DNA from 4 places in the Mycobacterium sp. E2327 genome. Region 4 is predicted to be linked to each of the others. Evidence: riboswitches for the same ligand, from Rfam matches in the RefSeq annotation. Region 4 holds a riboswitch; each other region holds the start of a gene.

Region 1 (8,228 bases), on a different contig from region 4:
GCCCGGGTTGGTCGTCTGGGGCGGCGAGGTGAACGTCGAAAATGCCGACGCCGCAGACGAATTGGCGGCGTAGCCGTACATCGCGGTGGCGTCCTGCGCCCACATCTCGCTGTACTCGGCTTCCGTGGCCATGATCGCCGGCGTGTTCTGCCCGAAAATGTTGGTCGCGATCAACGCCATCAGTTCGGCGCGGTTGGCCGCGATCAGCGGTGGCGGCACCGTCATGGCGTATGCGGTCTCGAAGGCCGCCGCCGCGGCCGTGGCCTGGGTGGCCGACTGCTCGCACTGCGCGGCGGTGGCCGTCATCCACGATATGTAGGGCGTCACCGCGGCGGCCATCGACAGCGACGTCGGTCCCAGCCAGGACTCGTCGGTGAGGCTGGCGATCACCGACTGATACCCGCTGGCGGCGTCGGTCAGCTCGGCGGCCAGCGATTCCCAGCCCGCCGAGGCGGTCAACAGGGTTCCGGGCCCCGGCCCCAGATACATCCGGCCGGAGTTGATTTCCGGCGGCAACGCGCCAAAGTCCATCGTCTGTCCTATCTGTTGGTTGTTTCAGCGGAGCCGGTCACATCGCGGCCGCGCGGACGGCCCCCACAGCTGTCACCGAAATCTGATAAAGCGCCGGTTGCGCCGCCCTGTGGACGGAAAGGGAGTCCGTCGTTCTCGGCGTAATCGGCTTGGGATCCGGTGGTGTGTCCACGGTGCGCCAGCGGCACACGAAAACACGGGCATGCCAAATACACTCGTGAATTGCTCGCGCTTGATGATTCGCCGCTGGCAACAGCCCGACTGCGGCCGCCAACACAAATGCCGTGATCACCGAAATGCCGTGCCCACGAATATTGGAACGCACCACAGCGGCGTTGTTCGCTGGCTTTAATGACATTGATCATCACCACAGTGGCCGCCGAATTGGCGTGCTGACGACCGGCCACTGACCCCCGCAGGGTCCGCGCCAGCCCGTTCCGACCCTTTGTTACCAAAGAGGTTGCACGCCCCGGGAATTCGTAACATTGCGTAATATTTTGTTAACGAATTCGAGGACCTCCAGGGGCGAAAGCCCTTATTGAGCCGACGGTTTGAAGAGTCTGACCGTGCGATGCGCTGCCCGAGTGAATCAATGGCCACGAATTCCAGTGTTTTTGGGAAGTCGGCTCCTCTCAAGTCGGGCGATTCAACACATATGAAACACATATATGTCCACTCAAATGTGAGTCAGCGAGGCCCGAATTATTTGAGAACTCTATGAATTCCGTGACAATCCGGTGTGTAGTTGGGAGGATGTGAGCATATGACCGCAACGTCGGGATACGCACGCAGCGAGCGCCCACGCCAAGCCATCCTTGGTCAGCTGCCCAGGATTTACCGTGCCGATGGCTCACCGATCCGTGTCTTGCTGGTTGACGACGAGCCCGCGCTGACCAACTTGGTGAAGATGGCGCTGCATTACGAGGGCTGGGTGGTCGACATCGCCCACAACGGCCGCGAGGCCATCGCGAAGTTCGAAAACGTCATTCCCGACGTGCTGGTGCTCGACATCATGCTTCCCGACGTGGACGGCCTGCGGATTCTGCAGCGGATCCGCGAATCCGACGCCTACACCCCCACGCTGTTCCTCACCGCCCGCGATTCGGTCATGGACCGCGTCACCGGCCTGACCGCGGGCGCGGACGACTACATGACCAAGCCGTTCAGCCTCGAGGAGCTTGTCGCGCGACTGCGCGGCCTGCTGCGCCGCTCTACCCAGCAGACCCCGCCGGCGGCCGAGACCCTGAAAATCGGCGACCTACATGTCGACACCGCCAGCCGGGAGGTCACCCGCGGCGGCACCCCGATATCGCTCTCGTCAACCGAGTTCGAATTGCTGCGGTTCCTCATGCGCAATCCCCGGCGCGCGCTGAGCCGCACCGAAATCCTCGACCGCGTCTGGAATTACGACTTCGCCGGCCGAACCAGCATCGTGGATCTGTACATCTCGTACCTCAGGAAGAAGATCGACTCCGGCCGGGAGCCCATGATCCATACCGTCCGCGGCGTTGGGTACATGCTGCGACCGCCCGAATGACCGGCGAGCCGAATACCAGATCCAGGGACCTTTCGCGGTGGCTGCCCCATTCGCTGCGCCGCCAGTTGCTATTGGGCGTGCTGGCCGTGGTCAGCGTGGTGCTCGTAACGGTCGGCATCGTCTCGGTGCTGAGCCTGCGCGGCTATGTGACGGCGATGAGCGATGCCGACGTTGCCCAATCCCTTGACGCGCTGAGCAATTCGTACACGAGATACCGAAACGGCGACCACGGTCCGACGCGCGGGGGCACCGAATCCATCGGGCAGGCGATGCTGGAGTTCACCGATCAAACGCCAGGCAACGTCATAGCCGTGCTGCACGACGGCGTCGTGATCGGCTCGGCGGTCTTTTCCGAAGCCGAGGCGCGACCCGCACCGGCCGACGCGGTGCACGCCATCGAGTCCCAGCCCTGGCCCGAAGACGCCCCGCCGCGGACCGAGAAGCTGGGCAGCCTCGGCTCTTATCGCGTCGACAGCCGGGCCTACGGATCCGACCTGTTGGTCGTCGGCGTATCGCAAGCGCGGGCCAACCAGATCATCGCCCGCAAGAACATCACCACCACGGCACTTATCGCGGCCGCCCTTGCGATCACGGCGGGGCTGACCATCTGGGTGGTCGGGATCACCCTTCGCCCGCTGCGCCGGCTCGCCGCCACCGCCGCCGAAGTCGCCGCCATGCCGCTGACCGACGACCACCGAATCAGCGTCCGGGTGCAGCCCAATGACACCGACCCCGACAACGAGGTCGGCGTCGTCGGGCACACGCTGAACCGGTTGCTGGACAACGTGGACAGCGCGTTGGCGCATCGCGCCGACTCCGACTTGCGGATGCGCCAATTCATCACCGACGCCAGCCACGAGTTGCGCACCCCGCTGGCGGCGATTCAGGGGTATGCCGAGCTGACCCGCCAAGACAGCTCGGCGCTGCCGGCGACCACCGAATACGCGCTGGCCCGCATCGAGTCGGAGGCGCGGCGCATGGCGGTGCTCGTCGACGAGATGCTGCTGCTCTCGCGCCTGGGCGAGGGCCAGGACCTGCAGACCCAGGACGTCGACCTCGCGGACCTCGTGGTCAACGCCGTGAACGACGCGGCGGTCGCGGCGCCGACCCACTTCTGGGTCAAAGACCTTCCCGACGAGCCGGTTTGGGTTCGCGGCGACCACGCCCGGCTCCACCAATTGGTCAGCAACCTGCTCAGCAACGCCCGGGTGCACACGCCGCCGGGCGTCACGGTGACGACCGGGATCACCTGCCGGCGCCGCGGCACGGAACCGCCCTACGTCGAACTGACCGTCGCCGACGACGGCCCGGGCATCGACGCGGATCTCCTGCCCCGGTTGTTCGAGCGGTTCGCGCGCGCCGACGCGGCGCGGTCCAACGGCTCGGGCATCGGGCTGGGCCTGGCCATCGTGAGCTCGATCGTCAAGGCCCACCACGGCTCGGTGACCGCCGAATCCGCCAATGGCCGAACGGTTTTCCGGGTGCGGCTGCCGATGATCGAAAATCCGGCGCTGGATATCGATTAGCAAACGAATCGGGCAGGCTTTTGGCGCCGCCGGAATGGCAAATCGCCCAAGGGTTGCCGATGCGACTGGGTGGTCGCAGGAGCCCACGGATGCGCCGGTGCGTATGTGTCCAGCACGTGAACTGTTTAGAACGCGTGGTCCTGAAAAGTTGACTCGCCGGTTCGCGAGTGCCACCATGGCCAATGCAAGCACCTCGCTAGGTGAGGCGTCTGCACGGATACAGGCCACTGACCTCGAACGTCGAAAGACGCCCAGGGTCAGGACAGCTCCTCCCGGATTAAGGGTTGAGCCCAAGTGGCTTCCGGCTCCTATCGGGCCGGATACGCCGTGTGGTGCCGAAGCTCTGACGAGAGGGGTGCCGTGCTCAGGTGTTCTGGCCTGGGCATTTCTCCCCGCTGTGCAAGGTTTGGCATCCCCGTATGCCCTGGCCGCGAGGAGGTGAGAGCGGAATGAGTCCCGACGATAGTCCTTATCCGAGGTCGACGACCATTTCGTTGCGATCCGGTCCCGGCTCGTTTTCGCAGCTGTAATCGGCTGATCCCACAAGTTTTGTCCGCGCGTCACCGCTCGGCGGGTTTGTCTTCGGCGTGCGCGGAAATCAATCCTCCGGGGTTGCCAACTGGCCAGTGCCTGGCCTTTGGCGTGAGGAGATGCCCTATGCCGCTTGCAGTTCCACGCCCATAAGCAACGAGCTACCACGTCCCGCCACCTGGGCCGACTTGGATCCGCGAGGGGTCCTTTGAACCGCGTCAGCGCCTTACCGACTATTCGCTAGGAGAACTCCGATGGCTTTTGTCACTGCTCGGCCGGAATCGCTGGCCGCCGCCGCCACTCGCTTGCAACAGATCGGCTCGACGCTGGAAGCTCAAAATGCTGCAACAGCAGCGCCGATGACCGGGGTCGTGCCCTCGGCTGCCGACGAGGTGTCGGTTATTACGGCGGCAAAGTTCGCCACGCACGCGCAGGCGTTTCAAACCCTGAGCGCCCAGGCCGCCGTGATGCACCAGATGTTCGTCGCCACCATGCAGACCAGCGCCGACTCGTACGCCGCAACCGAGGCGGCCAACGCGGCCGCCGCACGTTGAATACCTAGGGGGGATCGTGATCGACTTCGCCGCATTGCCGCCCGAAATCAATTCGGCCAGAATGTATTCGGGCCCTGGGTCAGGGCCCATGCTGGCCGCGGCCTCGGCCTGGAACTCGATGGCCGCTGAAATGCGTTCCGCTGCGTCATCTTACGACTCCGTGATGTCGGAGCTCACCTGCTCGGATTGGTTCGGCCCGTCATCGATGTCGATGTTTGCATCGGCCGTACCGTACCTGGAGTGGCTCAGCACCACCGCCACCCAGGCCGAGCAAGCGGGCAGCCAAGCCCAAGCCGCCGTCACCGCCTACGAGTCAGCATTCGCCATGACGGTTCCCCCGGCGGTCGTCGCGGCCAACCGCGCCCAGCTCGCCGCACTCGTGGCGACGAATGTTTTCGGCCAAAACACGCCGGCGATTGCGGCCACTGAGGCCCAGTACGCGGAAATGTGGGCGCAGGATGCCGCCGCGATGAACGGTTACGCCGGCGCAGCGGGCGTCGCAGCCCAACTGACGCCATTTACCGCGCCGCAGTCCCCCACTCACTCCGACGGAATTGCCAACCAGGCCAACGCCGTTGCCCAAGCCGCCGAAACACCGGCCGGCAATGCGCAGTCGATAGTGTCCTCGGCAGCCTCCAGCAACCCCGGCGGGATATTGGGGGCATTGGAAGGCGTGCTGGCTACCGGTTCCGATGCGTCGTCGCCGTTCCACGGACTGGCCACTGTCCTGAACGGCAGCAACGGCTCGGCCCTCGGGTCCTTCTTGAATTCCAATTTCCTGAGCACTTCGGTGCTGAACGGAGCGATGGCCGGGGGCCCGTTCAATCCACAGAGCATCCTGACCAACATTGCCGGCTTCAGCTCCGTATTCCCTAAGGCGACCGCGGCGCCGGCGGACATCGGCGCGGGCGCGGCTTCGGCCGCGAGTGCGGCGGACTCTGCGGGACTGACCGGCATCAGCGCCGCCGGCTCGGGCGCCATGGGCCAGGCGCATTTGGTCGGCGCGGTCTCCGTGCCGCCCAGCTGGACCGGTGCAGCCACGATCACCCCTGCCGAAGCCGCGTTGCCTGCCACCGGACTCAGCGATATCGGTTCGGGCGGCGCGGGTGGGCCCGGAGCGTATGCGGCGCCGATGGCGGGCGCGGCCAGGCGGCTACGCAGAGCGATTCCCAAGTACGGGTTCAAGCCCGTTGTGATGCCACGTCCGCCTGCCGCGGGATAACAGGATTTCGAAGGAGAGCGTCATGATCGATTTCGCGTCATTACCGCCGGAGATCAACTCGGCCAGAATGTATTCGGGTCCCGGATCAGCGTCCATGCTGGCCGCTGCCTCGGCCTGGCACACGGTGGCCGCTGAAATGCGTTCTGCAGCTGTTAATTACGGCTCGGTTGTTTCGAGGTTGACCGGCGAGAGTTGGTTTGGCCCGTCGTCCACGCTGATGACGGCCGCGATCGGACCGTACCTCGACTGGCTGAGCGCCACCGCTACCCAGGCCGAGCAGGCAGGCATCCAAGCCAACGCGGCCGCAGCCGCCTACGAGTCCGCGTTCGCCATGACCGTGCCGCCCACGGTCATCACGGCGAACCGCGCGCACCTGTCGAATCTGGTGGCCACCAACCTCTTCGGTCAAAACACCGCGGCGATCGCGGCCACGGAGGTCCAATACGCGGAAATGTGGGCTCAAGATGCCGCCGCGATGAACGGCTATGCCACCGCCTCTACCGCGGCGACGCAATTGACTTCGTTCAGCTCACCGCAATCCACCACCAACGCCGGCGGAGTGGCCTCCCAAGCTAACGCGGTTGGCCAAGCCGCCAACGCGTCGACCACCCCCGATGTGGCGGCGGCGCTGGCGAACATACCGGTGCTCGGCGGGATCACCGCGCCCGGCTCTAATCAAGCCACCACAGGGCTTGCCGGGCTCCTGAACGACCTGGACGGGTCCAACAATGCGCTGCTGGGCAGCTTCCTGTCCGACGCCTCGACCTCGGGCATCAGCAACGCATTCACCACCAATGGGATTCTCAACCCCACGACATTCGTCGACAACGCATCGGCGTACGCCTTCATGAACACCGGCGGTGACAACGCGGCGACCGGTGCGGCGGACGCGGCTGGCGGCGCAGCCGCGGCTGAGACGGCCGGCGTGCACAGCGCGGCCGCGGCCGGGATGGGAGAGGCGAACCTGGTTGGGTCCCTGTCCGTACCACCCGCCTGGGCCGCGAGCGGGGCGACGATCAACCCGACCGCACTGACAACGACCCAGATGGGGGCGGGCGCGTATCAGAGCCTGGGCGCCACCCCGATGGTGATGGAGGACGTGGGGCCGATGGGCGTGCCCGGCATGCCGCTGGGCGGGGCCGTGGACGCGGCCGACGACGAATTCGGTTCTCCCGTATACGGGTTCCGCCCCCGCATCCTGGGGCGGCCGCCAGCGGCGGGTTAGCCGCCGAGAACCGCAGGACATCAAAGAAAGTGATCGAGGAGGGCCAAGTGAGCACATCAGAGACGGCGAAGCCCCGCGACGGGCTACCGGTGATCCACCTCTCTCAGTTGCTGCGCGGACCGGTGCGCGCCCGCTCCGGTGAGGTAGTCGGCCGCGTCGAGGACGTGATCGTGCGGCTGCGGGGCGCCCACCAGTATCCGTTGGTGACCGGGATCGTGGCGGAGGTCGGTGGGCGGTCGGTGTTCATCGGCAGCCAGGCCATACACGAATTCACGGCAGAGCAAGTTGTGTTGGCCAAGAACAAGGTTGACCTCCGCGGGTTCGAGCGACGCGACGGTGAGGTGCTGTTGCGCGCCGACGTGCTGGGGCACCGGCTGATCGATGTGGCCGCCGTGGAATTGGTGCGCGCATACGACGTCAGGCTCGAGGACACCGGCACCGGATGGGTACTCACGCGATTGGACACGCGACGCCCGCCAAGGCTTTTCGGGCTGATCAAGGGATCGGGCGGGCAGGCGCCGCGGGATTGGAAGGCGTTCGAACCGCTGATCGGTCACGTCCGCTCCGATGTGGTACGCCGGCATTGGGGCCGCGTCGGCGGGTTCAAGGCCGCCGAGATCGCGGACCTGCTCGAGGAAGCGAATAAGGCAGAGGGTGGCGAGATCCTCGATCGGGTGCGCAGTGATCCGGAGTTGGAAGCTGATGTGTTCGAGGAGTTGGATCCCGATAAGGCCAGCCGGCTGCTCGACGACATGCCCGACGAGGAGGTCGCAGCGCTGTTGGGCCGGATGCGCGCCGATGATGCCGCCGACGCGATCGCGGACCTGCGCCAAAAGAGGCGTCGGCGCGTGCTGGAGCTGATGCCCGGCCCGCAGCGCACCAAGGTGATCACACTGATGGGGTTCAACCCCGAAAGCGCCGGTGGGTTGATGAACGTCGACTTCGTCTCTTGCGCGGCCACCGCGACCGCGGGCACGGCGCTGGCGCTAATCGCCGCTGCCCGCACCATGCAACCGGAGGCGCTCGTCAAGGTCCATGTTCTCGACGACGGCGAGCGGTTGGCCGGTGTGGTTTCGGTGATTACCCTGCTGCAGGCCGAACC
Region 2 (4,681 bases), on a different contig from region 4:
CGAACGGCCGCAATTGCTTTCGGTGGCCCCCGCTCGCATTTCGATTCCCGCCGCGGTCCGGGACCCCCGTCGGGTTCTATGAGCTTTCTATTAATTTTCGGTGGATGAGCGGTTCGCATTGCCGGGCGTCGGCACCGGTGCCACCATGATCCTCAATGCTCATCGCCGAGCACAGTTTCCCCGCGGAAATGGGTCTTAAGAAGGGGATTTAGGTCTATCGTCGCAAGACGCCTAGAAATCAGGCGGCTTTTGCCCCACACATGGTTTCGCCGGGGGTCTCGTCCCGATTCGGGCAACCGTGGCGCACTTCCGTGAGCGCCCTGGCCACGACGGGAGGTGGGCGTACTGGCCGAATTGACCGTTAACGCATGAGAACAACGACCGTTTCTTTCCGATCCGGTCGTGGCGCGCTGGCCGCCGTTTGAATCGGCAACACCCGACATAGCTCGGCGGCCGCCTGCCCGTAGCCGGGTCGGACTATCCGCTCTTTAAAGGAGAAGTCCGATGTATTTCTTTGTAACACAACGGAAATCACAGCGCAACGCGACCATGCTGGCCGCCAAAACCGTGACGGCCGGTTAAGGGGGTGGCGGCAATGGATTTCGGAGCACTCCCACCGGAAATCAACTCCGCCCGGATGTATGCCGGGCCGGGCTCGGCGCCGATGATGGCCGCCGCGACGGCCTGGGCCGCGCTCGGTGCGGAGCTCGGTTCGACGGCGGCCTCATACGACGCGGTCATCACCGGGCTGACGAGCGAGGAGTGGATGGGGCCGGCCTCCGCCTCGATGGGCGCCGCCGCGGAGCCGTATGTCCAGTGGATGACCAGCACCGGGGGACTCTCCCAGCAGGCGTCCGCTCAGGCGGCGGCCGCGGCGGCGGCCTACGAGGCGGCGTTCGCGATGACGGTGCCCCCGGCGGAGGTGGCGGCCAACCGGGCCCTGCTCGCGGCGCTGGTTGCGACGAACTTCCTCGGGCAGAACACCCCGGCGATCGCGGCCACGGAGGCCCAGTACGGCGAGATGTGGGCCCAGGACGCGGCGGCGATGTACGGCTATGCGGGGAGCTCGGCGGCGGCCTCCACGCTGACGCCGTTCGATCCACCGATCCAGACCACCAATCCGGCCGGGCAGGCCGCCCAGGCCGCGGCGGTCAGCCAAGCCACCGGCACCGCGGCGGGCACCGGATCCCAGACGATGGACCAGCTGTTGTCCGCGATACCGACTGCGCTGCAAGGACTCTCGTCACCGGTCTCGGCCGCCGCGAATCCCGCGGCCAGCATCCCGGGGGCGGGATTCCTCGACGCCATCCTGAATTTTTTGGACGGTGCGGACGGCAACGCGATCGGGACCTTCTTGAACTCCTCGTTCGTCAACGGGTTCGTATCGGCCGGGTACGTGAGCCCCGCCATCATCGAACCGGCAGTTACGGCCGCGATGTCGGACATCAACGCGGTGGCGGTCTCCTCGACGCCCGGCGCCACCGCGCTGCCACCGATGGGCGCCGGCGCCGGGAATCCGGGATGGTTGCCGCTGTTGACGCCTGGGGCCGCCCCGGCAGGCATAGCGGGCGACCTGAGCGGAGCGATTTCGGGCGGCACGAATCAGGCGACGCTGGTCGGTCGGTTGTCCGTGCCCCAAGCCTGGACGGCGGCCGCCCAGGTGGAGAACCACGCGGGGGCGACGTTCGCCGGGGGTGGCTGGACCAACGCCGTCGGCCCGGGCGCCGGCGCGGTGCAGGCCGGCCCGGGAGCGATTCCCGGTATGCCGGGCATGCCCGCCGCCACGGCCGGAGGTGGCTACGGCCACGGCCCCCGCTACGGCTTCCGCGTGACGGTGATGCCGCGTCCGCCGGCCGCCGGGTGACAACGGGCTTGTTGCGAGCGTGTGGCAGTTGGTTTGACTGATCTACCGTCCGGGTGCCACGATGGCCTGTGCAAGCACCTCGCTAGGTGAGGCGTCTGCACGGATACAGGCCACTGACCTCGAACGTCGAAAGACGCCCAGGGTCAGGACAGCTCTTCCCGGCTTAAGGGTTGAGCCCAAGTGGCTTCCGGCTCAGATCGGATACGCCGTGTGGTGCCAAAGCTCTGACGAGAGGGGTGCGGTCTCCGGGAGTTTCAGCCCGGGCCCTTCTCCCCGGTGTGCGACATAACGGCATCCCCGTGTGCCCAGGCTGTGAGGAGGTGAGAGCGAAATGAGTCTCGACGATAGTCCGTATTCCAAATCGACCATTTCGGTTCGATCCGGCCCCGGCCCCTTTCTGACCGTCTGAACGGCTAACCCCGACAGACCTCGTACGGACGCGTCCGCCCTAGCGGACCGCGTCCGTGAATTGCGCTGAAACCAGCCACAATTGCCGGCCGGCACGGGTCACCCTCTTTCCGCGAGGAGTAGTCCGATGTCGCTTGTCTTCGCACGTCCGGCGGACTTCGCCGTAGCCACAACACAATCAGCACCCACGCCACCCGCGCGGCCCATTAGGGGAAGGGGCCAACGATGACCGCTGCACTCGATTTCGCACTGCTCCCACCGGAAGTGAACTCCGGCCGGATGTACTCCGGAGCGGGCTCGGGCCCGATGCTGGCCGCCGCGTCGGCCTGGCACGGGCTCGCCGCCGAATTGCGCTCCACCGCAATGTCTTACGGCGCGGTGCTGACGGCGCTGACCGGTGAAGAATGGCACGGCCCGGCGTCGGTGGCGATGGCCGCCGCCGCCGCTCCATACGCGGCCTGGCTGGGCACGACGGCCGAGCAGGCCGAGCAGACCGCCGCACAGGCCGAGGGCGCCGCGGCGGCCTACGAGGCCGCCTTCGCCCAGACGGTGCCGCCGCCCGTCATCGCGGCCAACCGCGCCCAGCTGATGGCGCTGATCGCCACCAACATCCTCGGTCAGAACACCCCGGCGATCGCGGCGACGGAGGCCCAGTACGCCGAAATGTGGGCCCAAGACGCGGCCGCGATGTACGGCTACGCCGCCTCGTCGGCGGTCGCCGCCCAGCTGAGCCAGTTCAGCGAGCCGCAGCAGACGACCAGCCCCGGTGGGCCTGACGCACAGTCGGCCGCGGTGGCCCAGGCCATCGCCACTCCGGCCGGGGCGCAACAGGGCACGCTGGCACAGCTGATGTCCACGCTGCCCTCCGCACTGCAGGGGCTGGCGTCGCCGGCATCGGCGCAGACGCCTGCGTCGGAGATCGTGGGCCTGTTGACGGGATCCGGGTCGGGATCCGCCACGCTGGACGGCCTTTGGGCACAGTGGGGGCCCAACGCCAACATCTGGAACACCGCCTTCTCGTCCGGGTTCTACATGCCCAGCAACACGCTGGCCCCATTCCTGGGCCTGCTGGGCCAGGGGGCCGCCGCGGGCGACGCGGCCGACGCCGCGGGCCAAGCGGTCGGCGACGCGATCGGTGCGGCGGCGGCCGGTCCTGCCGTCGAGGGCGTCGGCAATGCCGTGGCGGCCGGCGTCGGCCACGCGCCGATGATCGGCGCGCTGTCGGTGCCGCCGAGCTGGACCGCGCCCGCGCCGCTGGCCGGCCCGCTGGCCTCGTCGCTCGGCGGCACGCCCATGGTGGCACCCCCGGCCATGGCGGCCGGCATGCCCGGCATGCCGATCGGGGCCACGGGTGCGCAACCCTACGGGCGCGCCGTGCCGCAATACGGCTTCCGTCCTACCTTCGTCTCGCGGCCCCCGGCGGCCGGCTAGAGCTCACCTCACACGGGTTACTCGCGCGGATTGAGCTTTCCGCAACCTCGCGATCATGCCTCGCGGGCGCCTGTCCGGGGTGATGAGCACCGCAAATCGGCCGCATCCGGCTCACAGCAAACTTCCAGCAGCAAATCAGCGTTCCACCAGCGGCAAATGCGTACGCTAGGTGAAATTCAGGGAAGCACCAGATGACGAAAAACTATCCACTCGGCGAAGGAGTCGCTGAGGATGCCAGGGCCAAGGCGAACGCGCGCTGGCAAAGGATGCCGACGGTCCGGAGCAACGTGGCGAACGCCGACGGCGCTGTCGGCCCGACCTGGGATTAATTGAATTTCACAAGAATCACGGTGAGCGCTCGAGCCAACCCCCGCGACAAGCGCTGGCGAACTCGAGAACTATTGGCATTAAGACAGTGCATACTTGTCGAATATGTTAATTGCTTAACGGTGTGGAATAGCGGCGAATGCGGGCACATTAATTGTTGCGCCGCGTTAGCAACGATTAACGGCCGGCAGCCGCCGGTCGTCTAGCCTATTATGCGAAAAGTACGGCAAACTTCAGCCCCATTTCTGGCCGGTTGCTGGGAATCGGCTACTGATAACCTGGACAACGTCTTTTGGGGTGGCAGGCGTTAGCTGACCAGCAGCATTCTCACAGGCATATTCGAGCGGTGACACTTGTCGTTTACTTTACTATTACATCCCTGGAACGTGCCACGAATACGTTCCAATCACGATGATCGCTACATTAGGCAGCGCCGCCTGAACGCCGGGCGGACCGCCGCCGCTGACACATTGTGATTAGGAGTGTGGAACCCTGTCGTCCTCATACACGTCCAATCAATGCGTGAATTCAACAGCGGATTCCATGGATTCCATTAGAGCTGCCGCGCGGTTGCGGACGGGCCGGCAAGCCGCGCCTAACATGGCGGCCACTCGAGGGGAGCGGAGTAAATAGATGTTGGATTTCGGGGCG
Region 3 (8,228 bases), on a different contig from region 4:
GATCCGGGCCATTTCGTCGGGCAGGCTTTCGAAGTGCAGGTTCTTGGGAACCACGCCGTGCTGGACGGAGAGAACCGCCTTCATCATCCCCAGCGCGCCCGCGGCCGCCTGGGTGTGCCCGAAGTTCGTCTTCGAGGCGCCGAGCACGCAGGGGTTGCCGATGCCGTATACCTCGGCCAGGCTGCCGTATTCGATCGGGTCGCCGACCGGGGTGCCCGTGCCGTGCGCCTCGACCATGCCGACGGTGCTGGCGTCGACGCCGGCCGCCGCGAGCGCGGTGCGGTAGACCGCCGCCTGCGCCTCGCCGGACGGCATCGCGATGTTCATGGTGTGGCCGTCCTGGTTGGCGGCCGTGGCACGGATCACACCGAGGATCCGGTCGCCGTCGCGCTGCGCGTCGGTCAGGCGCTTGAGCAGCAGCACCACGCAGCCCTCGCCGGAGACGAAGCCGTCGGCCTTGACGTCGAACGCGAAGCAGTGCCCGGTGCCCGACAGCATGCCCCCCGCCGAAGCGGAAGCGGACCTGCGCGGCTCCATCATCACGTTCACGCCACCGGCGAACGCGAGGTTGCTCTCTCCGTCGTTGAGGCTGCGGCAGGCCTGGTGGATGGCGAACAGGCCGGAAGAGCACGCGGTGTCGATGGTGACGGCGGGACCGTGCAGGCCGAGCGCGTAGGCGATGCGCCCGGAGGCCATGCAGGAGATGGTGCCCGGGTTTCCGTAGGGACCGTCAAAGGCGTCGGTGGCGGCGTGGACGAATTGGTAGTCGCCGTAGTTCAATCCGACGAAAACGCCCGTTTCCTCGGCCATGGTGTCCTTGGTGAGGCCGGCATGTTCCATGGCCTCCCACGCGGTTTCCATGAGCAACCGGTGCTGGGGGTCCATCGCGGTGGCTTCTTTTTCGGTGATGCCGAAGAACTCGGGGTCGAAGTCACCGACGTTGTCCAGGAACGAGCCCCACTTGCAGACCGACCGGCCCGGGACGCCCGGCTCGGGGTCGTAGTAGTAGTCGACGTCCCAGCGTTCGGCGGGAATTTCCTTGACAAGGTCGTCGCCACGGAGCAACGCTTCCCAAAAGAGGTCAGGTGAGTTGATACCCCCTGGCAGCCGGCATGCCATCCCGATGACGGCAACCGGAGTCACGCCTGCCTTATCCACTGTCCTTCACCTCTCCTTGCCTATCCACAAGTTCCTATCACTGCTGCTCGCTCTTATCTGGGCTTCGAGAAATCTCGTCGAATTTTTTTGTGCGAGCTGGCAACTCCGCCGCAACGCGCAAAAAACCCACCGACCCCCGGATCGAAGCCCACCCGTAAGAACATGGCGCGATCAGCAGCGTAGCGGCTTCGCTTCTCACGCGTGGAAAAATCGTGCGAACGTACAAAAATTTAACAATGCCCTGGCCAGGGCCGGTCTACGTCGGGCTTGGTCGAAGGCCCAGACGCATACTTTTGGGACGGTATTTGGCCATAACGGCGTACCGCCGTCGCCCCCAGAGGCGCTGTCCGCCAAGGTGTCCGGCGTTTACCAGCCCGAACGGGCATGACCAGGGGCGTTGTCAGCGCGAGGCGCCGAGGGCGGGCTGAGGCAGCCCGACCCGCGTGGGTCGAGACGGAGACCAAATTGGGCGCACCGATGACCTGCATCGAGGATGCGTAATCACGCCATGCTAGGGGCTATTGCGAAACTCCGCAGGGAAATCGCTGAAATCTTTAAGATTGCAAGTTAAGTCCCAACTGAATTGTGGCGAGATTCATACTTTGTCGTGATTGGCGTGTCCGGTTCGGGACCGAACCGTGGCGGCTGGAGGAGGGCGTGGGCGCCGTCCAGGGGGACCGATCACGGTCCGATCACGGCAGCCCGCGGCTTTGAATTCATTCGCTGGCGAGGGACGGGCCGGGCCCGCGCGGCGAGCCGGCCCGAAGCCGTCGGCGTCGGGGTATCCACGTGGGCGTCAACGGCATTCGCGCGCGCGGCCCCGGCGCAGCTCGCGCCGGAACCGCGGTTTTCACCGCCCGGTTCCGCGTTGCGGCGTTGGGGCTCCGGGCTTTTCGTTCATGATTGTTCGCCTCCGACGGCTGCTGCCGCTGGCTACCATTGCCGGTGAACGCGAGGTGTCCACCAGTGGACGGAGTGCTCACACCATGACCCCACCTATTGGGCAAGCTCGGGTCCCCCGACTGCCGCTTGACGTGGCCAAAGCCGCCGCCGACGAGGCCGCGGTACCCGACTACATGGCGGAGCTCAGCATCTTCCAGGTTCTGCTCAACCATCCGCCGCTGGCGCGCGGCATCAACGACTTGCTGGCCACAATGCTCTGGCACGGCGCCCTGGACCCGCGGCTGCGCGAGCTGGTCATCATGCGGATCGGCTGGCTCACCGCGTGCGATTACGAGTGGACGCAGCACTGGCGGGTCGCGTCGGGGTTGGGCGTGAGCGCCGACGACCTCGTCGGCGTGCGCGATTGGCGCGGGTATGAGGGCTTCGGGCCGGCCGAGCGCGCGGTGCTGGCGGCCACCGACGACGTGGTGCGCGACGGCGCGGTGAGCGCCGAGAGCTGGGCCGCCTGCGAGCGCGAATTGCACGGCGATACAACGGTTCTCATCGAGCTGACCACCGCCATCGGGGCGTGGCGAATGGTTTCGTCGATCCTGCGCAGCCTCCAGGTCCCCTTGGAAGAGGGCGTGGCCAGCTGGCCGCCGGACGGCCGGTCGCCCTAACCGATTGACTTATCAGTCAGTAACTCTTAGCGTCGGGCGATGCGAACCAGGGTCGCCGAGATGCTCGGCGTTGAGTTTCCGATCTGCGCCTTCAGCCACTGTCGCGACGTGGTGGCCGCGGTAACCAACGCCGGCGGGTTCGGGATCCTCGGCGCCGTCGCGCACAGTCCGCAGCGCCTGCGCACCGAGCTCACCTGGATCGAGGAGCAGACGGGCGGCAAGCCCTACGGCGTCGACCTGCTGTTGCCGCCCAAGTACGTCGGTGCCGAGCAGGGCGGGATCGACGCCAAACAGGCGCGCGAGCTGCTGCCCGAGGAGCACCGCGCGTTCGTCGAGGACATCCTGTCCCGTTACGGCGTCGTGGTCCCCGCCGAGGAGCCGAGGGCGTCGGCCGGGGGCCTGAACATCTCGCCCAAGGGCTACGAGCCGCTGCTCGACGTGGCGTTCGAGCACGACATCCGCCTGATCGCCAGCGCGCTCGGGCCGCCGCCCGCCGACCTCGTCCAGCGTGCCCATGACCGGGGCGTCGTGGTGGCCGCGCTCGCGGGCACCACGCAACACGCGCGGCGGCACGCTGCCGCGGGCGTGGACCTGATCGTCGCGCAGGGCACCGAGGCGGGCGGCCACACCGGCGAGGTCGCGACCATGGTGCTGGTCCCCGAGGTGGTGGACGCCGTGTCGCCGGTCCCGGTTCTCGCGGCCGGCGGGATCGCGCGGGGCCGCCAGGTCGCCGCCGCCCTGGCGCTGGGGGCCGAAGGGGTGTGGTGCGGCTCGGTGTGGCTGACCACCGAAGAGGCCGAGACGGTCCCCGTGGTCACGGAGAAGTTCTTGGCGGCGAGCTCCTCGGACACGGTGCGCTCCCGGTCGATGACCGGGAAGCCGGCGCGGATGCTACGCACGGCCTGGACCGACGAGTGGGAGCGGCCCGACACCCCCGATCCGCTCGGCATGCCGCTGCAGACCGCGCTGGTCACCGGCTCTCAGGTGCGCATCAACCAGGCCGCGACCAATCCGGACTCCAAGGCGCGTGAGCTGGCGACGTACTTCGTCGGCCAGGTGGTCGGTTCGCTCGACCGGGTCCGCCCGGTCCGCTCGGTGGTGCTCGACATGGTGGAGGAGTTCATCGACACCATCGGCCGGCTCGATGGCCTGGTCGGTCCGTGACCAGCGCAACCCGCCGGCGCCGCGCGGTCAGCGACGAGGACAAGTCGCAGCGGCGCGAGCAGATCATGTCGGCCGCCAAAGAAGTGTTCGCGCGCAAGGGTTTTCATGCGACGACGATTGCCGACATCGCGAAGCGGGCCGGTCTGGCCTACGGCTCGGTCTATTGGTACTTCGACTCCAAGGACGAGCTCTTCCACGCGTTGATGGCGGCCGAGGAGGGCGCGCTGCGCGCCCATGTCGCTGCGGCGTTGGGGGCGCCGGGCGGGAACGCCGGGCAGGAGGAGTCGCTTCGGGTCGCGGTGCGGGCGACGCTGGAGTTCTTCGAGTCCGACAAGGCGACGGTCAAGCTGTTGTTGCGGGATCCTTGCGCGCTGGGCGAGCGCTTCGAAAAACATCTCGGCGGGATCTACGAGCGGTTCATCGACGACATCGAAAGCTTCATCGTCGCCGCCCAGGAGCGCGGCGAGGTGGTCACCGCCCCGCCGCGCATGGTGGCGTACACCCTTGCCGCGCTGGTGGGCCAGCTGGCGCAACGGCGGCTGAGCACCGACGACGACGTCACCGCTGCTCAGGTGGCCGATTTTGTGGTGGCGCTGGTGCTCGACGGGCTACGCCCGCGCGGCGGTGCAGCTTGTTAAATCCTGTGTGCCCGCGTAATGACTGCATAAAGATTCGGGCACACGGACGAGATCACATTGACCGTGTCGTGGCGGTCATGCATGATCGGTCGCGTATGCACCTCGTTAGGTGAGGCGTCTACACGAATACAGGCCACTGACCCCGAACGTCGAAAGACGCCCCGGGTCAGGACAGCTCCTCCCGGCTTAAGGGTTGAGCCCAGGTGGCTTCCGAGGAATCGGACACGTCGTGTAGTGCCAAAGCTCTGACGAGAGGGGTGCGGTTCTCCGGCGGTTCGCCGGTTTCTGTACTCCTTTTGGTGCGCGTGGATCGCGCGGGCAACCGCACGCGTCGTGACGTCGAGGAGGTGAGGGACGTATGAGTTCCAGCGATAGTCCGGATCGAAGTCCGGGCTGTGTTCCGTCCCGATCCGACCTGAAGCGCGACGTTCTCGGTTGAGTCGCCAACGCTAATCGGCTTACCCGCCAAGCGTTCTCGGATCGGAACCACAACGGGATGGGACACGTCAGTCCAGTCAACGTTCGTTTGAGTTCCGTCAGGAGACGATCATGACCGCAGTTCTGCACGACGAAGTCGTAACCGTCGCGCCCGCCCGCAAGCTGACCGTGGTGCGCGACACGACCCCGGCCCCCGCGCCCAAGAAGGCCACGCGTCGTGAGGGCACGACCATCGTCATCAGCGACCCGCTGGTGGACGGCGCCGCCCACTTCTTGGCCATCGGCGTGCGTCACGTGTACGCCGCGCTGTGGCGCGTTGGCGTGCTCGATGTCCGGGCCTAAGTGGCGATCACAAGCGCGGCGGAGCCGGGCGCAGTGGGTCGCCACCATCGGCACAACGCCTCCAAGGGGCTACCCGGTCGCAGGTCTTCCCTGAGACCAGGTAACCCCTTGGAGTGCAGGGTTTGAGTAGAATCGAGACACTGGCATCGATCCGGCGATCACCGGGGAGCCTTCGGAAGAACGGCCGGCAGGCTCAGTAGAACCGAACGGGTAGGCCCGTCACAGCCCTCATCGAGCGGTCGCGTGAGAGCGCGGCAAGCGGGGTGGTACCGCGGCGCTCGCGCACCTTGCGCGTCGTCGTCCCCGGCCTGAGCATGATGGCCACAGGAGACGACACAGATCGTGACCGAGAACGCTGACGTCAAGGCGTACCCGAAGCTGGCCGGCGGTGCGCCCGATTTTCCGGCGCTCGAAGTCGAGGTTCTCGACTACTGGGCGCGCGACGACACCTTCCGCGCCAGCATCGCCCGCCGCGACGGCGCCCCGGAGTACGTGTTCTACGACGGGCCGCCGTTCGCCAACGGGCTGCCCCACTACGGTCACCTGCTCACCGGGTATGTCAAGGACATCGTGCCGCGGTATCGCACCATGCGCGGCTACAAAGTGGAGCGCCGGTTCGGCTGGGACACGCACGGGCTGCCCGCCGAACTGGAAGTCGAACGCCAGCTAGGCATCAACGACAAGTCCCAGATCGACGACATGGGAATCGCCGCGTTCAACGATGCCTGCCGCGAATCGGTGCTGCGCTACACCGACGAGTGGCAGGCCTACGTGACGCGCCAGGCCCGCTGGGTCGACTTCGACAACGACTACAAGACGCTGGATCCCAGCTACATGGAGTCGGTGATCTGGGCGTTCAAACAGCTGTGGGACAAGGGCCTGGCGTATGAGGGCTATCGGGTGCTGCCGTACTGCTGGCGCGACGAAACCCCGCTGTCCAACCACGAATTGCGGATGGACGACGACGTCTACCAGAGCCGCCAGGACCCGGCCCTGACCGTCGGTTTCAAGGTAACCGGGGGTGAGCTCGACGGTGCCTATCTGTTGGTGTGGACGACGACACCGTGGACGCTGCCGTCGAACCTCGCGGTGGCCGTGAACCCCGAGGTGACCTATGTGGCGGTCGAGGCGGACGGCCGCCGCTTCGTGCTGGCGGAGGCGCGGCTGGCCGCGTACGCGCGCGAGTTGGGTGAAGAGCCGGACGTGCTGGGTACCTATCGGGGCGCGGACCTGCTGGGTCTGCGCTACGTTCCGCCGTTCCCGTATTTCATGGACACCCCCCACGCATTCCGGGTGCTGCCCGGAGACTTCGTGACCACCGAGGACGGCACCGGCATCGTGCACATGGCGCCGGCCTACGGCGAGGACGACATGGCGACCTGTGATGCGGCCGGCATCGTGCCCGTCACCCCGGTCGATTCGAAGGGCCGGTTCGACGCAAGCGTCCCGGATTACCAGGGGCAGCGCGTTTTTGACGCGAATCCGCACATCATCCGCGACCTGAAGAACGGCAGCGGTCCGGCGGCGGCCAACGGCGCCGTGCTGGTCCGCCACGAGACCTACGAGCACCCCTACCCGCACTGCTGGCGGTGCCGCAATCCGCTGATCTACCGGGCGGTGTCGTCGTGGTTCGTCGCGGTCACCGAATTCCGCGACCGCATGGTCGAACTCAACCAGCAGATCACCTGGTACCCCGAACACGTCAAGGACGGGCAGTTCGGAAAGTGGCTGCAGGGCGCGCGGGACTGGTCGATCTCGCGAAACCGCTACTGGGGCACGCCGATTCCGGTGTGGAAGTCCGATGATCCGGCCTACCCGCGGGTCGACGTGTACGGCAGCCTCGACGAGCTGGAACGCGACTTCGGGGTGCGTCCCACCAACTTGCACCGGCCCTACATCGACGAGCTGACTCGGCCCAACCCCGACGATTCCACGGGGCGCAGCACGATGCGGCGCATCCCCGACGTGCTCGACGTGTGGTTCGATTCGGGCTCGATGCCGTATGCGCAGGTGCATTACCCGTTCGAAAACCGCGACTGGTTCGACGGGCACTACCCGGGCGACTTCATCGTCGAGTACATCGGCCAGACACGCGGCTGGTTCTACACCCTGCACGTCCTGGCCACCGCGCTGTTCGACCGTCCGGCGTTCAAAACATGTGTCGCGCACGGCATCGTGCTCGGCTCCGACGGCCAGAAGATGAGCAAGTCGCTGCGCAACTACCCCGACGTCTCGGAGGTGTTCGATCGCGACGGCTCCGACGCGATGCGGTGGTTCCTGATGGCCTCGCCGATCCTGCGCGGGGGCAACCTGATCGTCACCGAACAGGGCATCCGCGAAGGCGTCCGTCAGGTGCTGCTGCCGATGTGGAACGCCTACAGCTTCTTGGCCCTTTACGCGCCGAAAGTCGGCAACTGGCGCACGGATTCGGCCAACGTGCTGGATCGCTACATCCTGGCCAAGCTGGCGGAGCTGCGCGACGACCTCACCGAGTCGATGGATGTCTGCGACATCTCGGGGGCCTGCGAACAGCTGCGCCAGTTCACCGAGGCGCTGACGAATTGGTATGTGCGACGGTCGCGTTCGCGGTTCTGGGAGGAAGACGCCGACGCCATCGACACGTTGCACACCGTGCTGGAGGTGACCGCCCGCCTGGCCGCCCCGCTGTTGCCGTCGGTGACGGAGATCATCTGGCGCGGTCTGACGTTCGAGCGCTCGGTGCATTTGACCGATTGGCCGGACGCGGACGCGCTGCCCGCGGATGCCGGCCTGGTCGCCGCCATGGATCAGGTCCGGGAAGTCTGCTCAGCGGCGTCGTCGTTGCGCAAGGCGAAGAAGCTGCGGGTGCGTCTGCCGTTGCCGAAACTGACCGTGGCCGTTGAGAATCCGCAGCGGCTCGAGCCGTTCGTCGACCTGATCGCCGACG
Region 4 (8,228 bases):
GGCCGGCGTGGAAAGCGGGCATCTGGCAAGCCTGAACCCGAGCAGCGCGGCCACGTCGCCGGCGGTGGTCAGCGCCGGCGCGTGATGCCCGACAGTTGCGCGTCGAAGAACTCGCCCAGCTGCAACTGTTGCGCGGACGCAGTGAGCGCACGCGCGACCGGTGAGCCCGGCCCGGAAGCGTTGGTGGCCAGCGCGATCTCGGCCTTGAGCGCCGGCTCGACCATCTCGACCGCGCGGATGTCTCGGGTTTCCGTACCCAGCTGGGACGTCCACAGCCAGGTGTGCGGCACGATGCAGGCCCAATTGCCGGTGGCCACCTGTGCCAATAGCGAAGCGACGGAGTCGGTTTCGACCTGCGGGGTCACGGTGATCCCCTGGCCGGCGAAGGCTTCGTCGATGATCTGGCGATCCCGCATGTCGGCGGACAGCAGCGCCAGCGGCAGCTGCGCCGCCTCGGGCCAGGTCAGCGTCGACGCCCCGGCGGGCAGCATGCTGGCCGTCGAGAGCAGCACGTAGTGCTCCTCGTAGAGCGGCACCAGGTTCACGTCGTGGGCGTCGTCGGCGGCGGAGTGCACTATTGCGGCGTCCAAGTCGAACTCGCGCAGGCGCCGGTACAGCTCGGTGGCGGCCAGCCGGGACAGTATCTGCACCTTCGCCAGCGGATGCGCCGAACAGAACGCCGAGAGAACCAGGGACGCCGTCGTCGAGGCAGTGGGCACCGTGCCCAGCCGAAGCGTCCCCGCGATGCCGGATCGGACGGCGTGCACCTCGGCCTTGAACGCGTCGTGTTCGGCGAGAATCCGTTTGGCCCACACGACCAGTCGCTCACCCTCGGGCGTGAGGCCCTCGAAGCTGTGGCCACGGTTGATCAGCGTGACGTTGAGCTCGCGTTCGAGCTTGCCGATCGCGGCGGACAGCGCGGGCTGCGACACGTAGCACTTCTCAGCCGCCCTGGCGAAGTGGCGCTCCTGGGCGACCGCAACGAAGTACTCCAGTTGACGGAAAAGCACCCGCGGGCTCCTCGGTGTTCGGGCTGGGCCTTGGGGGCACCGGCCTGGCTGAGGCTAACACGGCGCGCCGGGCGTCCCGCCGGGGTTTTCGGCCTTTGCTACCGCGAAAGCCGTTGTGCCGTCATCGGTTCTGCACGGCCGCCGACGGTTTCACGCTTTTCGGGCGAGGGCGGGGTCGTCATCCGGGCCGCAGCGGGGCGGCGACGGCGGCGGGAACCGGGTCCAGCGAACATATCGATGTTTGCTGAAAACCGGAATGCGCCGACAACCAGTAGAATATCGTTGTGTCCGTCCATCCATCGCAAAGGGTAAGCGCCATGCGTCAAGCGGTTCGTTATCTGTTCGTTATGGTAGCGATCATCGGCATGGGCGCGTTGGGCAGTGGCGCCCGCAGCGTGGCCGCCGTCCCGCTGCCCGAGCCGGTCCCGGGGGTTGCCTCAGTTTCCCCGGCTAACGGCGCCCTGGTGGGGGTGGCGCACCCGGTCGTGGTCACGTTCACCGCGCCGGCCACCGACCGCGTCGCCGCCGAACGGACCATCCATGTCACGTCGCCGAGCGGCATGCCCGGCCACTTCGAGTGGGTCGAGAACAACGTCGTCCAGTGGGTTCCCGACCACTACTGGCCCACGCATAGCCACGTCTCGGTCGGTGTGCAGGCCCTGACGACGGGTTTCGACACCGGTGACGAGTTGCTCGGCGTTGCCAGCCTGTCCGGGCACACCTTTACCGTCAGCCGCAACGGCGAAGTGCTGCGCACGATGCCGGCATCCATGGGCAAGCCCAGCCGTCCCACTCCGATCGGGAACTTCACCGCCCTGGAAAAGGAACGCAGCGTGGTGATGGACTCGCGGACCATCGGCATCCCGCTGAGTTCGCCCGAGGGATACAAGATCACGGCGCAGTATGCCGTCCGGGTCACCTGGAGCGGCGTGTATGTGCACTCGGCCCCGTGGTCGGTCGATTCGCAGGGCCACGCGAACGTCAGCCACGGATGCATCAACCTCAGCCCGGATAATGCCGCTTGGTATTTCAACCAGGTCAACGTCGGCGACCCCATTCAGGTCGTGGCCTGAGCGCCTCGCGCGCAAGGCATTCCGCGCGCAAGACCTTCCGCGCGGGTTAGGCGGGCAATCCGCCCTTGATGGCCGCGTCCTGCTTGCGGCCGACATCGGTCGCGACGCCTGGGTCGATGGGATCGTTGGGCGCGCTGTCGAATTCGAGGTTGACGAGTGCCTTGCCCTCGTTGAAGAGCAGCACCGTGATGGCCTGGGAATTGCCCGGAGCGGTGCCGGAGATCATCGCGCCGTTGGAGCCGATATCGATCGGCTGCCAGGTCCCGCTGACCTTGCCCGCGTAGTTGGCCTTGGTGTTCTCGACTCCCGCCGCGGCCACCTTCGGATCGGCGACGATCAGGATCGTGTCGCCGATCCGGCGGCTGTTGTCGGCATTGGCGAACAGTTGCGCGACGCCCGCGGCGTTGTTCGGGTTGAGCACCGGCGGTTGGGGAGTGGTGAAGTCGCCGCCGATGTCGCTGGCCTTGATCAGCAAGTTGCTGTAATCGGTCTGCTGTCCGGGCGACGGGCTCGTCACCGCGCTCGAACTGGTCGGGCCACTGCCCGGTAGCGATGTGGAGGGCGAACTGTGGTGGTAGTCACCGCAGCCGGTGGTTGCGGCGCCGACGACCGTGGCGACCGCCCAGCCGGCGACGCTGATCCGAGCGAGCTCCATGGGTTCCCTCCCTGTCCAGTCCGCGGCGCCTGACGCTACTGCGAAATGCGGGCAGGAACAAGAGCAGGCCACGCCTATGCTGGCGGGGGCGAGGCCTATTCGTGGCGTGAGGGGGAAAGATGACGGCAGGAACGGCGCGAGCAGTACGGTTCGACCGTTATGGGGGCCGCGACGTCCTCTACGTGGCGGACGTGGACATGCCGTCGCCCGGCCCGGACGAGGTCGTGGTCGAGGTTCGCGCCGCCGGGATCAATCCCGGCGAGGCCGCCATCCGAAGCGGTGCCATGCATGACATGTTCCCCGCCACCTTTCCGTCCGGCGAGGGCAGCGACCTTGCCGGGGTGGTGACCGCCGTGGGACCGGGAGTGACGGCGTTTTCCGTCGGCGACGAAGTTCTTGGGTTCAGCTTCCGCCGCTCCAGCCACGCCACGCATACCGCCGTCCCGGTTGATCAACTAATTCGCAAGCCTCCCGAATTGAGTTGGGAGGTCGCGGGTTCGCTGTACGTGGTCGGCGTGACGGCCTACGCCGCCGTTCGCGCCGTCGACCCCAAACCGGGCGAGACGGTCGCCGTTTCGGCGGCGGCGGGAGGGGTCGGCAGCCTCGTCGTGCAGCTCTTGGTCCTGCGCAAGGCGGTGGTGCTCGGTATCGCCGGGCCCGGCAACGCCGACTGGCTACGCGCCCACGGCGTCACCCCGGTCGAGTACGGCGACGGCCTGGCCGACCGGCTGCGAGAGGCGGCGCCCGGCGGGATCGACGCGCTCATCGATCTGTTCGGCCCCGACTACGTCCAGCTCGCCGTGGATCTCGGCGTCGCGCCCGATCGGATCGAGACCATCATCTCGTTCCAGAAGGCCGGCGAGGTCGGCGCCAAGACCGAGGGCAGTGTGGACGCGTCGACGCCGGAAGTGCTCGCCGAGATGGCCGACCTGATCGCCACCGGCACCATCGATTTCGAGGTCGCCGGCAGCTACCCGCTGGATCACGTCGCCAACGCCTTCGAGGAACTCGAAAAGCGGCACACCCGTGGCAAAATCGTGCTGCTGCCGAACGGTTGACTCACAGCGACGTGGCCGGCTCGATGATGCCGGCCTGCACGATCTTGATGATCACGAACACGACGGCCACGACCAGATAGCCCCGCAGGGTCAACAGCCCGGCCCGCCGGATCGGCGACATCACCGGCCTGTCCAGCATGGCGAGGTTGGGGGTCTGCCAGTGCGCCCGGTCCTGCCGGCGCACCGCCCGCCGCTCGGCGCGCGTGAGGAGCGGCGCGTCGTCGAGTTCGTCAACCTCCTCGGGATCCAGGCCACCGCCGAGCGTCCCCGCAACGGCTTCCGCGTCGCGCCGGTCCCGGTGCCACCGGCCAGCGACGATCGCGACGGCCCCGCCCACGATCCCGATCGCGGCACCGACCGCGAGACCGGCCTCGATGGTGCCCGTGGACAGGCCCGGGAAGAAGGTCGTCGCGGTCAGCGCAAGCGACAAGACCACCAGACACCACACGACGGCCCACGCGATGATGTTCTGCCGCACCGTGTTTACCCACGGCCCGAGCACCGCCCGGTCGTTGCAGAGCAGGACCAGGAACACCGTCGCCGAGGGCAGCAGGACGCCCGCGAGGGCCTGCACGCCCTGGGTCACCAGGCCCAGGACATGGTCCGGGCTGAACGCGACGGCGGCGGACACCGCCAGCAACACGGCGTACCCGCCGTAGAACAGCGGAGCCTCGCTGACCTTCCAATGCAGCGAGTGCCGCTTGCCCAACGCGTCACCGACGGCATACGTGGTGGCCAGCCCGATCGCGTTGGCGCCGATCAAGGACGCGTCCAGCAGGATGATCGCGAACAGCGCGCCCACCGTCCCGCCGAGATGCCGGGCCAGGCCCGCGGCCACCGCACCCGCGTCGGTGAAGCCGCCGACGTCGCCGGTGCCGGCCAACCCGAACGCGGTCACCGCCATCAGGGCCGTCGCGCCGACCATGACGACGACGATCCCGATGATCAGATCGGCTCGGGCATAAGCGATCCAGCGGGTAGTGATGCGCTTGTCCACCACATTGGACTGCTGAAAGAACAGCTGCCACGGCGCGACCGTGGTGCCCACTATCGCGACGACGAGCAACAGCACGGTGGAGTTGAGCCCGCCCGGGAACTGCGGCACCAGCCCGCCCGCCGTTCCTTTCAGCGTGGGGTGCGCCATCAACACCATCGGAATGATGAGCACGTTCACCGCGATCAGCAGGAACATCAGGCCCTCCCAGCGGCGGAACGAGCCCCCGGCCACCACGGCGAACAGCAATACCGCGGCGGCCGGGATCGCGATCGCCTTGGGGCAGCCCAAGAACCCGAGTGCCAGTGCTACTCCGATGAATTCGGTGACGATCGTCAGCGCGTTGAGGATCAGCAGATCACCGACGCTGAAGGCGCCCCAGAACTTGCCGAACCGCTCGAAGATCAGCCGCGCGTGGCCGACCCGGGTGACCGCGCCCAGCCGCAGCACCATCTCCTGGTTCACGTACAGCACGGGGATCAGCATTGCCAGCGTCCACAGCAGCCCCATCCCGTAGTTCTGCCCCGCCTGCGCGTACGTCGCGACGCCGCCGGCATCGTTGTCCCCGACCATCACGATCAGCCCGGGGCCGGTGATGACCATCAGCGTCCGCAGCCGCCGCCAGCGGCCACCGCTACCCGGGTGTGCGGCGTCCCGGTGGATGCGGCCGAAGGCGCCGACGATGTCGCCGGCGTGCGCCGAATCCAGCACGGCTTGGCTTGGCGCCTCGGACGTACCCAGGTCGCCGCGGGGCTCGGTCGAGATCGACGTCATCGAATCCTCGCTATCTCCGAACAGGTTCGGGCTCGGGCTAGCGAATCACCGCCGGTTGCCGTCCGGCGGATGGCCGCCCAGCGAGGCCGAGATGACCGCGATCGGCGTCCGCGAGACATAGAGGTTGGCCCGCTCCTGCGGAGTCAGCGTGCTGCGCGCGTGCAGCTTGCCGACCAAGAGTCGGCCGATTCGTAGCATCGACCGGCCGCGTCCCCGCTGCGGACCGGTAAGGCGTTGTGCAACAACAAAAGCCATGATCGTCTCCTGTCGGGAGGTCCGATCGGCTCCTGGCATGACCCTAGGCGCCCGCAATGCGCTTGCTGCGCAGCGGTATTGGTCGCCCGAGGAAATCAGGCGGCGAAGAGAATGCCGGAACCGGATCGGGACAAGACGGAATTGGGATACGGACTGTCGCCGGGACTCATCTCGCCCTCACCTCCTCACGGCCGGGACACACGCGGGTGTCGTCACATTCACCTGAACGGAAGAGGCGAAATGACCGGCGGAGCACCACCGGTCGCACCCCTCTCGTCGGAGCTTCGGCACTGCACGGCGTATCCGAAAGTTCCGGAAGCCACTTGGGCTCAACCCTTGGGTCCGGGAAGAGCTGTCCTGACCCGGGGCGTCTCTCGACGTTCGGGGTCAGTGGCCTGTATCCGTGCAGACGCCTCACCTACCGAGGTGCTTGCCCGTCCATCTTGCACCGCGACCCAATGGGCGTCAAATTACTTTACGCAACCATTACGTTGGTTTCTGTTAACCCACGGGCCCATCGACCGTCGCGACTACGCTCGAAACCATGGCTAATACTTTGCAGGCGCCCAAGGTCGCGACGGTGCTCGACCGGATGTACACCGAAACGAAAAATCAAATGTCGCGGTTGCGGGAAAGGATCGGCGATTTCGACCGGCCGATGAGCGCGCAGGAGCGCGCCGACGCGATGAGCGAGTTTTACATTCCGGTGACACCGGAATCCGGCCGCCTGCTCTACGCGCTGGTGCGGGCGACCCGGCCGGCCACGATCGTCGAGTTCGGCATGTCCTTCGGAATCTCCGCGGTTCACCTGGCCGCGGCGGTACGCGACAACGGCACCGGCCGGGTGGTGACCACCGAGCTCAGCGCCAGCAAGATCGCCGCGGCCAAACAGACGTTCGCCGAGACCGGCCTGGACGACGTGATCACCATTCTGGAAGGAGACGCCCTGACCACGCTGGACAAGCTCGACGGTTCGGTCGATTTCGTCCTGCTCGACGGGTGGAAGGACCTCTACCTTCCGGTGATCGAGCTACTCGAACCGCGCCTGTCGACCGGCGCGCTGATCGTCGCCGACAACGCCAGCGCCGCGGACACCCAGCCCTACCTCGACCGGGTGCGCGACCCGGACAACGGCTACGTCAGCTTCAACTTCCTCGTCCGGGAAAGCGACAGCATGGAAATCAGCTGCCGCACCGGCGATTAGGCGCCTAGCGCAGGGATTCCTCGAGCCAGGGCGTCAGCCATTTCACCCCTTCGGGGGTGAGGTGGACGCCGTCGCTGCGCACCTTGATGCCGTCGACCTTGGTCGTGTAAACGCCGTCCGGGCACAGCTTCTTGTTGAGGTCGAGGATTTGGACGCCGGTGTGCTGGGCGATCGTCTTGCGCAGCATGGCATTCCAGAGGTTGACCCGGTCGGGCTGGTCCTCCGGATACAGCCGGCCGTCCGGCTTCTCACCGCCCCGGCTGTACGGCACCGTCGCCACCACCACACGAACACCGTTGGCGCTCAGGATGTTCAGCGCTCGCTGCAACTCGCCGTTGAGGTAAGCGTCGAAGGTCGGATCGCCGATATGTGTCCATTGCCCCTCGTTGACCCGATCGACCGTCTCCCAGCGGCCGATGATCAACAGCGCGACGTCTGGCTGGTCCTGGCCGAGCTGCGCCGACCACCTGATGGGCCAGCCGTCGCATTCGGGCCGCTGCTCAAGGGTTTGGCCGATGTACCGATAGGGCGTGCCGCGCACCAGGCTGCAGCCGATGACGGTGTGGTCGAGGAACGCGAAGCCGGGCGTCGGCGGCAGGTAGTGCATCCAGGTCCACCCGATCGAGTCGCCGAACACCGAAACGGTGAAGGGCCGGTGGGGATCGCGGGGCGCGGGGCGGCCACCGCCCGGCGGGGAAGGCGAGACCGCGGCCACCGCCGAGACCCCCGGGGGCAGGCCCTCGCGCAGGCCGGGCCCGGTGCCCACCGGGACCACCAACAGCGTCACCGCGGCGGCGCTGGCCACGGTCGCCGCCGCGAGCGGCAACAGCGGCACCCGCGCCGGCCGCCACCGGCGGATCGGTTGTTCGATCAGCCACCAGGACGCGGCGGCGACCACCACCGTGGCGGCGCACCGCGCGCCGAACAGCGGCAGGCCGGACCATCCGGTGCGTTCACCGCTGAGGGCCAAAAAGATCGGCCAGTGCCACAGGTACACGCCGTAGGAGATGGTGCCCAGCCACACCAGCGGACGCAGGGCCAGGATGCGGGCGATGGCGCCGCGCTGTTCCATCGCCACCGGGGCGACCACGAGGACGGACGCGACCGCGACCCCGATCAGCAGGCCGTGGCGAAACTCACCGGCGCGGCCCGACGCGAAGTGGGTCGCCGCCGCCAACCCGGCCACGCCGAGCAGCGGCAGGAAG

What was found. Region 4 has a riboswitch for magnesium ahead of A5712_RS31145 (hypothetical protein). Riboswitches for the same ligand answer to the same signal wherever they lie in the genome.
Region 1: it holds a riboswitch for magnesium, as region 4 does, so the genes downstream of both, A5712_RS08340 (PE family protein) here and A5712_RS31145 (hypothetical protein) in region 4, are expected to answer to the same signal.
Region 2: it holds a riboswitch for magnesium, as region 4 does, so the genes downstream of both, A5712_RS27125 (PPE family protein) here and A5712_RS31145 (hypothetical protein) in region 4, are expected to answer to the same signal.
Region 3: it holds a riboswitch for magnesium, as region 4 does, so the genes downstream of both, A5712_RS12515 (Rv1535 family protein) here and A5712_RS31145 (hypothetical protein) in region 4, are expected to answer to the same signal.

Annotation. Positions count from the first base shown of each region.
Region 1 is NZ_LZKE01000069.1:1,126-9,353, forward strand. Features, by position in the region: gene A5712_RS08325 (PPE family protein) at 1-531, opposite strand, end outside; gene A5712_RS08330 (response regulator transcription factor) at 1,295-2,068, shown strand; gene A5712_RS08335 (cell wall metabolism sensor histidine kinase WalK) at 2,065-3,594, shown strand; M-box (ykoK) riboswitch at 3,780-3,956, shown strand; gene A5712_RS08340 (PE family protein) at 4,380-4,679, shown strand; gene A5712_RS08345 (PPE family protein) at 4,696-5,901, shown strand; gene A5712_RS08350 (PPE family protein) at 5,924-7,126, shown strand; gene A5712_RS08355 (magnesium transporter MgtE N-terminal domain-containing protein) at 7,174-8,228, shown strand, end outside.
Region 2 is NZ_LZKE01000233.1:8,109-12,789, forward strand. Features, by position in the region: gene A5712_RS27120 (PPE family protein) at 596-1,864, shown strand; M-box (ykoK) riboswitch at 1,936-2,107, shown strand; gene A5712_RS27125 (PPE family protein) at 2,498-3,703, shown strand; partial or broken gene A5712_RS27130 (PPE family protein) at 4,667-4,681, shown strand, end outside.
Region 3 is NZ_LZKE01000107.1:39,567-47,794, reverse strand. Features, by position in the region: gene pks2 (type I polyketide synthase) at 1-1,119, opposite strand, end outside; gene A5712_RS12530 (carboxymuconolactone decarboxylase family protein) at 2,157-2,720, shown strand; gene A5712_RS12525 (nitronate monooxygenase family protein) at 2,760-3,884, shown strand; gene A5712_RS12520 (TetR/AcrR family transcriptional regulator) at 3,881-4,522, shown strand; M-box (ykoK) riboswitch at 4,617-4,786, shown strand; gene A5712_RS12515 (Rv1535 family protein) at 5,072-5,302, shown strand; gene ileS (isoleucine--tRNA ligase) at 5,645-8,228, shown strand, end outside.
Region 4 is NZ_LZKE01000242.1:51,380-59,607, reverse strand. Features, by position in the region: gene oxc (oxalyl-CoA decarboxylase) at 1-85, shown strand, start outside; gene A5712_RS27855 (LysR family transcriptional regulator) at 69-1,010, opposite strand; gene A5712_RS27850 (L,D-transpeptidase family protein) at 1,328-2,083, shown strand; gene A5712_RS27845 (hypothetical protein) at 2,130-2,738, opposite strand; gene A5712_RS27840 (NADP-dependent oxidoreductase) at 2,858-3,796, shown strand; gene A5712_RS27835 (NRAMP family divalent metal transporter) at 3,798-5,564, opposite strand; gene A5712_RS31145 (hypothetical protein) at 5,610-5,819, opposite strand; M-box (ykoK) riboswitch at 6,081-6,252, opposite strand; gene A5712_RS27830 (O-methyltransferase) at 6,364-7,023, shown strand; gene A5712_RS27825 (acyltransferase family protein) at 7,028-8,228, opposite strand, start outside.